DNA from 3 places in the Photobacterium toruni genome. Region 2 is predicted to be linked to each of the others. Evidence: predicted binding sites of a transcription regulator. Region 2 holds the regulator's gene; each other region holds the start of a gene.
What was found. The regulator PurR, encoded in region 2, represses purine synthesis genes. The targets are predictions, from matches to a motif close to TNANGNAAACGTTTNCNTNA.
Positions count from the first base shown of each region.

Region 1: the regulator PurR is predicted to act here: its motif matches at 2,557-2,576, upstream of pyrD (quinone-dependent dihydroorotate dehydrogenase).
Region 3: the regulator PurR is predicted to act here: its motif matches at 1,889-1,908, upstream of OC457_RS05440 (NupC/NupG family nucleoside CNT transporter).

Region 1 covers NZ_AP024854.1:1,521,457-1,525,372, reverse strand. The annotation lists gene pepN (aminopeptidase N) at 1-1,890, shown strand, start outside; gene OC457_RS07145 (DUF2835 domain-containing protein) at 2,008-2,226, shown strand; gene pyrD (quinone-dependent dihydroorotate dehydrogenase) at 2,743-3,753, shown strand.
Region 2 covers NZ_AP024854.1:1,297,514-1,301,429, forward strand. The annotation lists one part of gene OC457_RS06175 (IS630 family transposase) at 1-403, shown strand, start outside; gene OC457_RS06180 (TfoX/Sxy family DNA transformation protein) at 558-1,145, opposite strand; gene purR (HTH-type transcriptional repressor PurR) at 1,516-2,520, opposite strand; gene OC457_RS06190 (hypothetical protein) at 3,235-3,633, shown strand; gene OC457_RS06195 (trypsin-like serine protease) at 3,690-3,916, opposite strand, start outside.
Region 3 covers NZ_AP024854.1:1,137,940-1,141,855, forward strand. The annotation lists gene OC457_RS05430 (phosphate ABC transporter substrate-binding protein) at 1-651, opposite strand, end outside; gene OC457_RS05435 (LysR family transcriptional regulator) at 954-1,868, shown strand; gene OC457_RS05440 (NupC/NupG family nucleoside CNT transporter) at 2,174-3,355, shown strand; gene OC457_RS05445 (hypothetical protein) at 3,457-3,732, shown strand; gene OC457_RS05450 (DUF805 domain-containing protein) at 3,751-3,916, shown strand, end outside.

The sequences.
Region 1 (3,916 bases), 220 kb from region 2:
GGCCTTGAATACGATCTTGATATCTACATGATTGTCGCGGTTGATTTCTTCAATATGGGGGCTATGGAGAATAAAGGCCTAAATGTCTTTAACTCTAAATTTGTATTAGCCAACCCAAACACTGCTACCGATACTGATTATCAAGGTATTGAAGCGGTGATTGGTCATGAATATTTCCACAATTGGACTGGTAATCGTGTTACTTGTCGTGATTGGTTCCAATTAAGCTTAAAAGAAGGCTTAACGGTTTTCCGTGATCAAGAATTTTCTTCAGATTTAGGCTCTCGACCTGTTAATCGTATTGCGAATGTGCGTATTGTCCGTGGTCCGCAATTTGCTGAAGATCGTGGTCCAATGTCACACCCAATTCGTCCTGAAAAAGTGATTCAGATGAATAATTTCTACACCTTAACAGTGTATGAAAAGGGCAGTGAAGTGATCCGTATGCTACATACTCTATTGGGTGAAGCAAATTTCCAAGCAGGCATGAAATTGTATTTTGATCGTCATGACGGCACTGCCGCAACATGTGATGATTTTGTACAAGCGATGGAAGATGCTTCTGGTATTGATTTAAGCCGTTTCCGTCGTTGGTACGGTCAAGCAGGTACACCTGTTGTTAGTGTTTCTACGGCTTATGACGCAGACGCTAAGAGTTACGCTGTCACTATTAAACAGCAAACTCCTGCAACAGCAGAGCAAGTTGAAAAACAGCCGCTGCATATTCCTTTTGATATTGAGTTATACAATAGCAAAGGTGAAGTGATTGCTTTACAAATGAATGGTCAACCTGTTCATAATGTACTGGATATAAAAGAAGCCGAGCAAACCTTTGTGTTTGATAATATTGCAGAGCAGCCTGTGATTTCAATGTTGCGTGAATTTTCAGCACCAGTGATCTTAGAATATGATTACACTGATGATGAGTTAATTTTCTTAATGGTTCATGCGTCAAATGAATTTGCTCGTTGGGATGCAGGACAAATGCTATTGGCGAAATATATTCGTCAAAATGTAACCCAAGTACAACAAGGACACGCTGTCACTTTACCTGATGCTGTTATTGATGCGTTCCGTGGTGCCTTACTGGATGAAAATCTTGATCCTGCGTTTATTGCTGAAATGCTAACACTGCCAAGTGAAAATGAAATTGCAGGTTGGTATACAACGGTTGATGTCGATGCCATTAATCAGGTTGTGGGGGCATTTACACAATTGCTTGCATCTGAAATGGAAGATGAGTTTAGTGCCATTTATCACAGCTTAACTCAAGCGCACTATAGTCTTGAGCATGCAGCAATGGCTCAACGTGCATTGCGGAATAAATGTTTGTCGTACTTAGCATATACTGCGCAAGGTGAAGCACTTGTTGCTGCGCAATATAAAGCGGCTGACAACATGACTGATACTATGGCAGCAATGTCAGCAGCCAACAATGCTCAACTAGATTGCCGTGCAGAACAAATGGCTGATTTCAGCAATAAGTGGAGTCATGATGGCTTAGTCATGGATAAATGGTTTATGTTGCAAGGTACCAACCCTGCGGCAGACGCATTAGAAAATGTGCGTCATACTATGAATCATCCGACATTTAGTTTGAAAAATCCTAACCGTACTCGTAGCTTAGTGGCTGGTTTTAGTGTTAATAACCCAGTACATTTTCATGCTAAAGATGGTTCAGGTTATGCATTTTTAACTGAGATTCTAACGATTTTAAACACCAGCAATCCGCAAGTAGCAGCTCGTTTGATCGAGCCTTTACTTAAACTTCGTCAATATGATGCTAATCGTCAACAATTGATGAGAGAGCAACTGGAAAAATTAGCAGCGATGGATAATCTAGCTAAAGACTTGTTTGAAAAAGTACAAAAAGCACTTGATCAAAAATAAGCAATTGATGATGTAACGTGATTATAAATGAAGGCCAGTGACCGATAATCGGCACTGGCTTTTATTTTATTCTATCGTTTTAAATATCTTACATAACAATAAATGAGGGAATTTGTTATCCGCAGTTTTACGTTTACCATTAATATGAGTTACAACCTTTTCCTGCAACATTATTCAGGGGCCGCCAGTAGTGTGGTGGTGTTAACTGATACTGGCTTAAAGCTTCAACTTCCAGCGATAAAATTACGAGGGTTTTTAACTCATGCTGGCATCTGTGGGAAATTTCGCGTCATTGTCAATAGTGATAACAAACTTGAGGTTATCGAACGTCTTTAATTGTATTTTTTGTTTTGTTTCTAATCGTAGCTAAGAATGGACAATATTCAATTAATGCGTGCTATTTCATTAAGCTGGCATTATTCGTCATTCGATAAATGCCATCATTAGCCTCGTTTAATTAAAGCTGGTGGAATTAAATAGAAGCAAAAGTAAGGGGGGGATACATCGCCATTATTATTTATGTGTATGGCTACGTTTTGTGTACTTATTTTTAAAGCTTAAAGCTAAAAGCTAAAGTGATGGTTTTTCTTCTATCGTAAATAAAATGTATTAATTGATGTTGATTATGTAATAGAAATGCTTTGAAAATGTATATTTACTCTTGGCGTACGAAAACGTTTGCTTGTAATTACCATAATTTAAAAATTAAGCGACTTATAAGCCATTGTAAATATTGATATAAAATCTAAGTCTATGTTTTATTGATAATAATCAAGTGAATAGGGATTGTATTTAGCCTTATAACTGTGAATAATACCACCCCGTTTATACGGGATTTTTAATGGAGTTATAATGTTATATCGCATCGCACGATCCGCTATTTTCCAGTTGGATGCAGAAAAAGCACACGACCTCGCTATTCAGAATTTTTCTCGCTTTACTGGTACTCCACTTGATCTCTTCTATCGTCAACATGTTCCTGAGCGTCCTGTTGAAGTTATGGGTATTATGTTTAAAAATCCTGTCGGTCTAGCTGCAGGCCTTGATAAAAATGGTGAATGTATTGATGCATTTGGCGCAATGGGATTTGGTTTTGTTGAAGTTGGTACTGTAACACCACGCCCTCAGTCAGGTAATGATAAACCGCGTTTATTCCGGTTGATTCCTGCTGAAGGTATTATTAACCGTTTTGGTTTTAATAACCTTGGTGTTGATAATCTGGTTGAGAATGTAAAGAAATCAAATTATGACGGCGTTATCGGTATTAACATTGGTAAGAATAAAGATACGCCAATTGAAAAGGGTGCTGAAGACTATTTAATCTGTATGGAAAAAGTTTATCAGTACGCAGGTTATATTGCTGTCAACATCTCATCACCAAATACACCTGGATTACGTTCACTACAATATGGTGAAGCGTTAGATGATTTATTATTACAATTAAAACAAAAACAAACTGAGCTTGCTGAATTACATGGCAAGTATGTTCCATTGGCACTTAAAATTGCGCCTGATCTTGATGACCAAGAAATTGTTCAGGTTTGTGAGTCATTAATACGTAATAAGATTGATGGCGTTATTGGTACTAATACCACACTAGATCGCTCTTTGGTTGAAGGTATGGATCATTGTGATGAAATGGGCGGCTTAAGTGGTCGTCCATTACAAAATAAGAGTACTGATGTTATTCGTAAAATGGCAATTGCTTTGAATGGCGCATTACCGATTATTGGTGTTGGTGGTATTGACTCTGCTATGGCTGCACGTGAAAAAATCCAAGCTGGTGCACAATTAGTTCAAGTCTATACGGGCTTTATCTACCAAGGTCCACGTTTAGTGAAAGACATTGTTAACGGTCTTTAATGTGATTATGTGATGTAACCTTATTATTAAACCAAATTGGGCATGATGTTCAGTTTGGTTTTTTTATGCCGTAAATGACCCTTTTAGCCCTTTAATTACCTATTCCCATCTTATTTATCCACCATTATTTCTTGTTCGGCGATATCCTTATCAAGGTGTCTCG
Region 2 (3,916 bases):
TTATCTATTTGGTTCGGTGTGCCCAGCAAGAGGAGTTGGTGAGGCGTTAGTGGTACCTTGGGTAAATAAAGAAATAATGACTGAGCACCTTGCTCAGATATCACGAACCACAGAAAAAGGTCGTTATGCTATTGTAGTGATGGATGGTGCAGGCTGGCATACTGACGATATTGCTAATCCGTTTAATAATCTCAGCATCATCAAACTTCCACCATATTCCCCAGAACTTAACCCAATAGAACAAGTTTGGAGTTGGTTACGACAACACTATCTCGCTAATCAAAATTTTTCTGATTATAACGACATTCTCGATAAGGTCTGCCTTGCATGGAATCAGTTTAATGAATCGGCTTCACGCATCACTAGAATGTGTTCAAGAGATTGGATCAACCTGACCAGTTAATTTTCCAGATTGGTATTACTATTCAATTGTAGCTAAATACTAAGCTTGATAGGAATAGCTAAATCGGTTTGTAAATGTATATGCGGAATAAATTAAAGAGGCACAGGGCCTCTTTATTCTTAAGCGTCACTTAGCCAGTTGACGAATATATTTATTATAGTTTAGCTAGCAGTTCATTGCGTCTGCTTTCTGGTATTACTGACCAATGTTGGCCATGTATAGCGCCTTCCAATGCCCATAGTAATTCCAAACTTAAAGATGCCTCTTGTATTTTTTGTAATGCTTTATAAGCGTCGAGTGCACCAATATTATGGAGTTGTTCAATCGTTTTAATACCTACTTTTTTAAGCATCCTTTCATTTGAAAGGCGTAGGTTTGGTAAATCTTTTATTCTATCAGGAGTGCAACATTCTTTTGCTTTTTTGTCAGCTTGTGCTGCCTTAAGAGAATAGTTTGCTTGTTCTTTGATTTTTTCAGGTTGTTCCCACCATTCATCAAGAATAGCATAATGTTTTGTTATGACGGGAAAACCGCGCTTTTCATATATATAGGGTTTCAAACCCGCTTGTTTAAATTCCTCTTCATTTTTTGCATTTGCTCTGAGATGGAGTTTATTATTAACGACTAGTGCGAACATTGTCTCACCAGCGAAAATACCAAAACCGCCAAACATGGATCGCGATTTAATATCCCCTAAATGATCTAATAGCTGTAATGAATTTTTTAATATTGGTTTGTCCATACTTCTACTCGGTGAATAAATGAGTGTCACCTAACATTAAAGTAGCTGTAAATTAACTTTGTATTATTAAAGTTATTTACGAGATAAAATTTCTACTTTAAATCATCCATGTATTACTTTATAAATAATATTATCAATAGTGAAGTATTATTTATATCTTGTAAGTCTTTTGCTTACTATTATATGTATTTACGGGGTTCATTATATTCGATATTTTAACAAGATGACTTTGAATATTAATAGTGACTGGTGAATCTGTGATATTGTTCATGTTTTTACGGCGATGACAATTTTGAAAGCGCTGAGAGTTGAATTGAGGTGTTAGAAAAAAAGCCAATATAAATATTGGCTTGATAAGTAGGTTGTCGTATTAGCGTAAATCTTTTACCGACTTGCGCTCTACAATTGCAGGCGCCATTTCAAAAATTTGACGTTCATGATCTTTGTTCTTCATTCGCTCCATTAAGATTTTAATGGCTGTTTTACCTAAACGACGTTTCGGCTGATGAATAGTCGTTAGTGGTGGCGCGAAGTAAGGGGCAAGATCAATATTGTCGTAACCAATAATAGAAATATCACCAGGAACGCGTAATCCTGCTTGTTCAAAGGTACTAATTAGTGCCATTGCCATGATGTCATTGAAGCAGAAAATAGCCGTTGGACGCTCTGCCATAGCAATATATTTTTCAGCTGCTTTCACCGCAGAGTCACACTCAAAGTCACCTTCAAGGATCCAGTCTTCATTAACGGTTAAGTTAGCTTCTGCCATGGCTTTATTAAAGCCCTTTAAGCGTTCACGACAAGTAGATTTATCTGTATGGCCAGACAAACACCCAATACGGCTATGACCATGCTCGATAAAGTATTTAGTCGCAATGTAGCCACCTTGTTCAGCATTATCCTGAATTTTATCGGTATGCGGGCTTTCTGGACCCCAGTCCATTATCACCATTGGCAGGTCTTTTTGACGCTCAAGCAGATCCAATAATTTCTGATCAAGATCGGAACACATTACTAATAAGCCATCAACACGCTTTTCCGCAAGCATGCGTAAGTAATCATATTGCTTAGAAAGGTTACCTTCCGTATTACATAAAATTAGCGTGTAGCCTTCACGGTAACAATACTCTTCAACACCATGCACAACTTCAGCAAAGAAAGGGTTAGTTGATTTAGTTACCAACATACCAATGGTGCGAGTGGTATTACATTTTAGACTGCGAGCAACAGCACTTGGTGCATAATTGAGATCTTCAACGGCTGCCAGTACTTTCTTCTGTGTTGCTTCTGCGACAAAGCGTGTTTTATTGATCACGTGTGAAACTGTTGTCGTTGAAACACCAGCCATACGTGCAACATCTTTAATGGTTGCCATATTTATTCTTCTAATAATGGGTGCTAGAGATGTTTCTAGCTAATCGTGAGGTACCAAATTGAGTAATTACTGAGATGAATATAATTCAATGTTTTTAGGTAAAGTTTCTCGTTAATTATTCAATTTGGCACCGATAATGTGTCTATTGCATACTTAAATAGTATTAACACCAAAAGCCGCATTTATTCGCGGCTTTTATAATTATTACATGTTTTTCAAGTGTAATCGCTTGCGTTCACATTTTACTGAGTGTTACGCGTAGTGCAACGTTTCAATTGTCTGGGAGTAAATTATTTGACAACTATCAACAAAAAATCGTAATTTTCAGCAAATTTAATGGAATTTACAACCGACATTTAAAAATATGCTGCACTTTAATACTATGATAGTAGGTAAGGATAGTTATGAACAGAAACGTCTCAATTATACACTTGATTAACTATTTAAGGCTGTCTTTGGTTAGTATCTTATGGTTGAAATGCCAGAACAGAAGCGGTAATTACACTCAGTGGGTACCATTAAGCGCAATGATTAAATTTATTTTGGTTGTTATTAATGACGGGAAGTGTCGGTTTAGGGTGTTATAGCAGACTCTAGCGACGGTAATATTTGAGAAGTTGATCCCGATCATCGTAATTTAGAGCGAAACTTGAACTCAAGTAAATACCTGTGATAATTAGTTTATTACATTGCTTATTTATTCGGAACAATATGATGACGGAAGAACATAAAAAGGGTATTTGGTTTGCTTATATTGCCAGCTTTCTAACCCCGTTTACTTTATTATTGTCAGGAATTATCGCCATTATTTATGCTGGTTATAAACTTGATAAAGGCGCTGATGAAGTTGCCTATAGCCATTACTACACTATTATTCGTAGCTTCTTTTTGTTTTTAACCTTCTTTGTAGTGTTAGGCGTTTCTGCAGCAACAACCACAGGAATGATTGCTGGTGCTGAATATTGGGTACATAGTGATCTTCTAGCGAAGATATTGAGCATATTACCTTTTGTTGGCGGTGCGATTGCTATTGTTGCAATAGTGGTATGGTTTGCCAAGATCGTAAATGGAATGAAATTGCTTAGTCAAAATAAAGCGATTAAATTATCGTAATAAAAAGAGTTGCGCATTATCATGTGCAACTCTTTTTTTATGCTTTAAATAGGCTATTAACTTATTTGCTGTATTGTTTTTGTAGTAAATATTGACGCCACATGAAGATGATAATGTTGTTGTATCGCTAGAGGTAAGCAATTATCTGTAACAACACAAGGATCTAGACCACAATCTTGAACACCGTCAGGGCATTCTGGGGTAACGACTGCTGGTGGAGTGCAATCAATAGCCCAATCACAAGGGTCGCCACAATCTTGAACACCGTCAGGACATTCTGGGG
Region 3 (3,916 bases), 160 kb from region 2:
ATGACCGTCAATTGTTAGTGGTTTAACGGTATTATCAACTGAGCCGAGTGAAATATAGCCGATAGCAAAAGGGTTGTTAGCTACGGTTGTTTTTAATTGACCATTACCGCTAGCAACTTGTGCTTTTTGGGAAATAGCAGAGACCTTAATATCATTAATTTTTTTTGTTAGTGACATAATGTCTTCAAATGCCCCTCGAGTACCTGAGGCGGTATCACGAGTAGCGACAACGATGGGTTTATCTTCACCACCGACTTGGTTCCAATTGGTTACATTACCTTTGTAGATTTCAGCAATTTGTTCTTTAGTTAAATCGGTGACAGGGTTGTTGTTGTTAACTACAACGGCAATGCCATCACGAGCAATCACAACTTCTTTTATTTGGGGAGATTCTTCAGTTGTTTTTAAACCACGAGATGACATTCCTAAATCAGCTGAACCATCATGAGCAACACGGATACCAGCTGATGATCCAGGACCTTGAACTTCTACCTTGGTATCGTTAGATTTTGCATATGTTTCGCCCAATACTTCCATGAGTGGAGAAACAGAGCTAGAACCTACAACAGAGATAGTCTCGCCAGCAAACGCTGTAGAACTAACAGCAAATGAACTTGCAACAACAATTGCGCCGATAATCTTTGTTTTCATTTTCCTAATCCTTTCTTGTTGGGCAAAACGCCAATAGGTTTGAATGAACACGACAAAGAGTAGAAAAGTTATATGACAATAATGTTTCAGAAGTTTGAACACTCTATGAATGTTGTAATAAAACACAGAGAATTATGTAGCCAAATATTCGATTGTTGTATGTTATTGCGAATGAATAGAAAGAATCAGGATTCAGTAAATAACGAGATAACATATACTATCAATTAGAAGTAATCTTACGATAACAGCAAGATTAACGTATCTTAGTTATCATGATTTTTTATTAGAAATAAAGGTTGTAGATGTTAAAAAAAGCCCAGCAGATGATTGTTTTTAACGCACTAACAAAACAGCAAAGCTTTACTAAAGCAGCACAATTACTTGATATCTCTCGTACTCAAGTGAGTAAATTGATTCAACAGCTTGAATTACGACTTGGCGTGCAATTGGTGCAACGCACAACCCGATCTTTTGCATTAACAGAAGCGGGACGTTTATTTGCGAAACACTGTGAAAAAGTAGTGGAAGAGATAAATGAAGCTGAAAGTGAGCTGTTAGGGAGTGAAGATAATTCTCAAGGTCTGTTACGTGTGGGGATTGCACAATCTTTTGCTTCTAATCATGTTGCCCCTTATATCAATGAGTTCCATGCTCAGCATCCATTAATTAATTTAGAATTAAGTTTGTTTGATCATCGGGTTGATTTAATCGCAGAACAGCTCGATCTTTGGATCGGATTTATGGACTCACCACCCGAAGGTTTTGTGGCTCGTCATTTGAGTAATTGTGATTTTGTGCTGGTGGCAAGTCCTGAATATTTAGCAACGCATGGTGTGCCTTATCAACCAAGTGACCTAACAGAACATAATTGTATTATTTATTTTAGTCGTGAACGCAAAGATAACGTCTGGAGTTTTAGTCAACAAAATAAAAATCAGGATATTAAAGTTACAGGTAATTATCGAGTTGACTCTGCAGACGCTGTTCGTGATGCGACGATTGCGGGAAATGGTATTGGCTATTTAGCGACATACTTATTAACTGATGAGATCCGTCAAGGTAAGTTAATTAGGCTGATGCCCGATTGGCAACTAACTCAACATATGCCGCTCTATGCGGTTTACCCAAGACATAAATTTTTACCTAACAAAGTAAATCTATTTATCGAGTTTATTCGTCGTCATATAGATATTGGTAATATTACGTGTAAATGGTAATGATGTAAAAAACAGCGATCTTACGCAAACGGTTGGCTTAAAAGCGGGGATAAATGTTTCAAATTGTAATTATTGGGGGTAATAGTATCCCTCAGGGGAACTAATACGACGAAATTCGTTTGCTTAGACTGAAAATAATGCAATTTAGCGGTGATTTGTTAGATTTCTGTTATTTGCAGTAACAATTTGATCCTTGTCACACTTTTTTTTATGAATACACTCTTTCCGCAATCGTTTACTACACCAAACATTGGGGAATAACTTTGCATTATCTCATCGGCATACTCGGTATATTTATAATTTTCATGGTAGGTTTTTTATTTTCTGAAAATCGATCTGCAGTGAACTGGCGGAGTGTACTTGGTGCTTTTTGTATTCAGGTTGTATTTGCCGCTTTTATTCTTTATGTACCTGTTGGCCGTGTGGTACTAAATAGTGTATCTGGTGCAGTATCTGGCGTTATTGAATATGGCCACGAAGGAACATCTTTCTTATTTGGGCAGTTAGCTCAATTTAAACTAGGCTTTATTTTTGCGGTTAATGTCTTACCTTCTATTGTCTTCTTTTCAGCATTAATTTCCGTATTATATTACGTGGGCATCATGAAATGGGTGATCCGCGGCATTGGTGGTTTATTACAGCGTATACTCGGCACGACACGTACTGAATCTATGTCTGCAACAGCAAATATTTTTGTTGGTTCTGTAGAAGCACCATTGGTTGTTCGTCCATTCCTAGCTCGAATGACACGTTCTGAATTATTTGCAGTAATGGTTGGCGGTTTAGCTTCTGTTGCTGGTGGTACTATGGTCGGTTATGCCGGACTTGGAGTACAACTAAAATATCTTATCGCTGCAAGTTTTATGTCTGCTCCTGCTGGATTAATGATGGCAAAATTGATCGTGCCACAAACTGAAGGCGTACACAGCATGGAAGAAGAAGATGACGGTGAAGAAGATGAACCTGTTAACTTAGTCGATGCGGCTTCTCGTGGTGCTTTAAGTGGCTTACAAATTGCGATGGCCGTTGGCGCAAGTCTATTAGCGGTTATTAGTTTAATTGCAATGGTAAATGGTGGGTTAGAACATATTGGCCATTGGATTGGTATCAACGATCTTAGCTTAAATCTGATTTTTGGTTACTTGTTTGCGCCTGTTGCTTGGTTAATTGGTGTGCCTTGGTCGGAAGCAACCACTGCTGCGAGTCTTATTGGTACAAAGATCGCTGTTAATGAGTTCATTGCATTTGCTGAGTTAATGAAACCTGAAACGTTAGCTAAATTAAGTGAGCACTCACAAGCAATTGTCACTTTTGCTTTGTGTGGCTTTGCAAACTTAACTTCTATTGCAATGCTGATGGGCGGATTAGGCGGTATTGTTCCTAAACGTCGTCCGGAAATAGCACGCTTAGGCATGAAAGCTATTTTTGCTGCAACCTTAGCTAATTTAATGAGTGCAACATTAGCGGGTTTATTTCTTCCTCTTTAAGAGTAATATATTCAAGTACACGATTAAAATAAACAGAGAGCCTAGCTCTCTGTTTTTGCATCTAGAAAAAAGCATCAATAAAATAATTGGGAGAATAATCAATGAAATCTGATAGCGATAAGCTCATTGCTAAGCACGAACAACTCATTCATAGTGAGGGCTTAACGGTGTATTCTCATACTCAACGAGATGATGGTGAATGGATACAGCACTCATTGATGATTGATGGTTATAATGTACCTTTTAAATTTAAACGAAAATCAAAATATAAAAGTCTAACTGGTGCAAAAGTAAATATGACTTATTATGTTGATACAATCGTTGTTGCTGGCTTAGAATTTGAGATAATGAAAGTTGTTCGGATTAAGCGTTATTAATATTAACAAGGAAAAAGAATGAATTGGTATTTTTTAGTTCTTAGTAAATATGCTCAATTTCAAGGGCGTTCACGCAGAAAAGAATTTTGGTTTTTTACCTTAATTAACGCATTTATAAGCATGGCATGTAGCCTTGTTGATACGACATTGCAATTACCGACAGTAATGGAAGGGTATGGTGTAT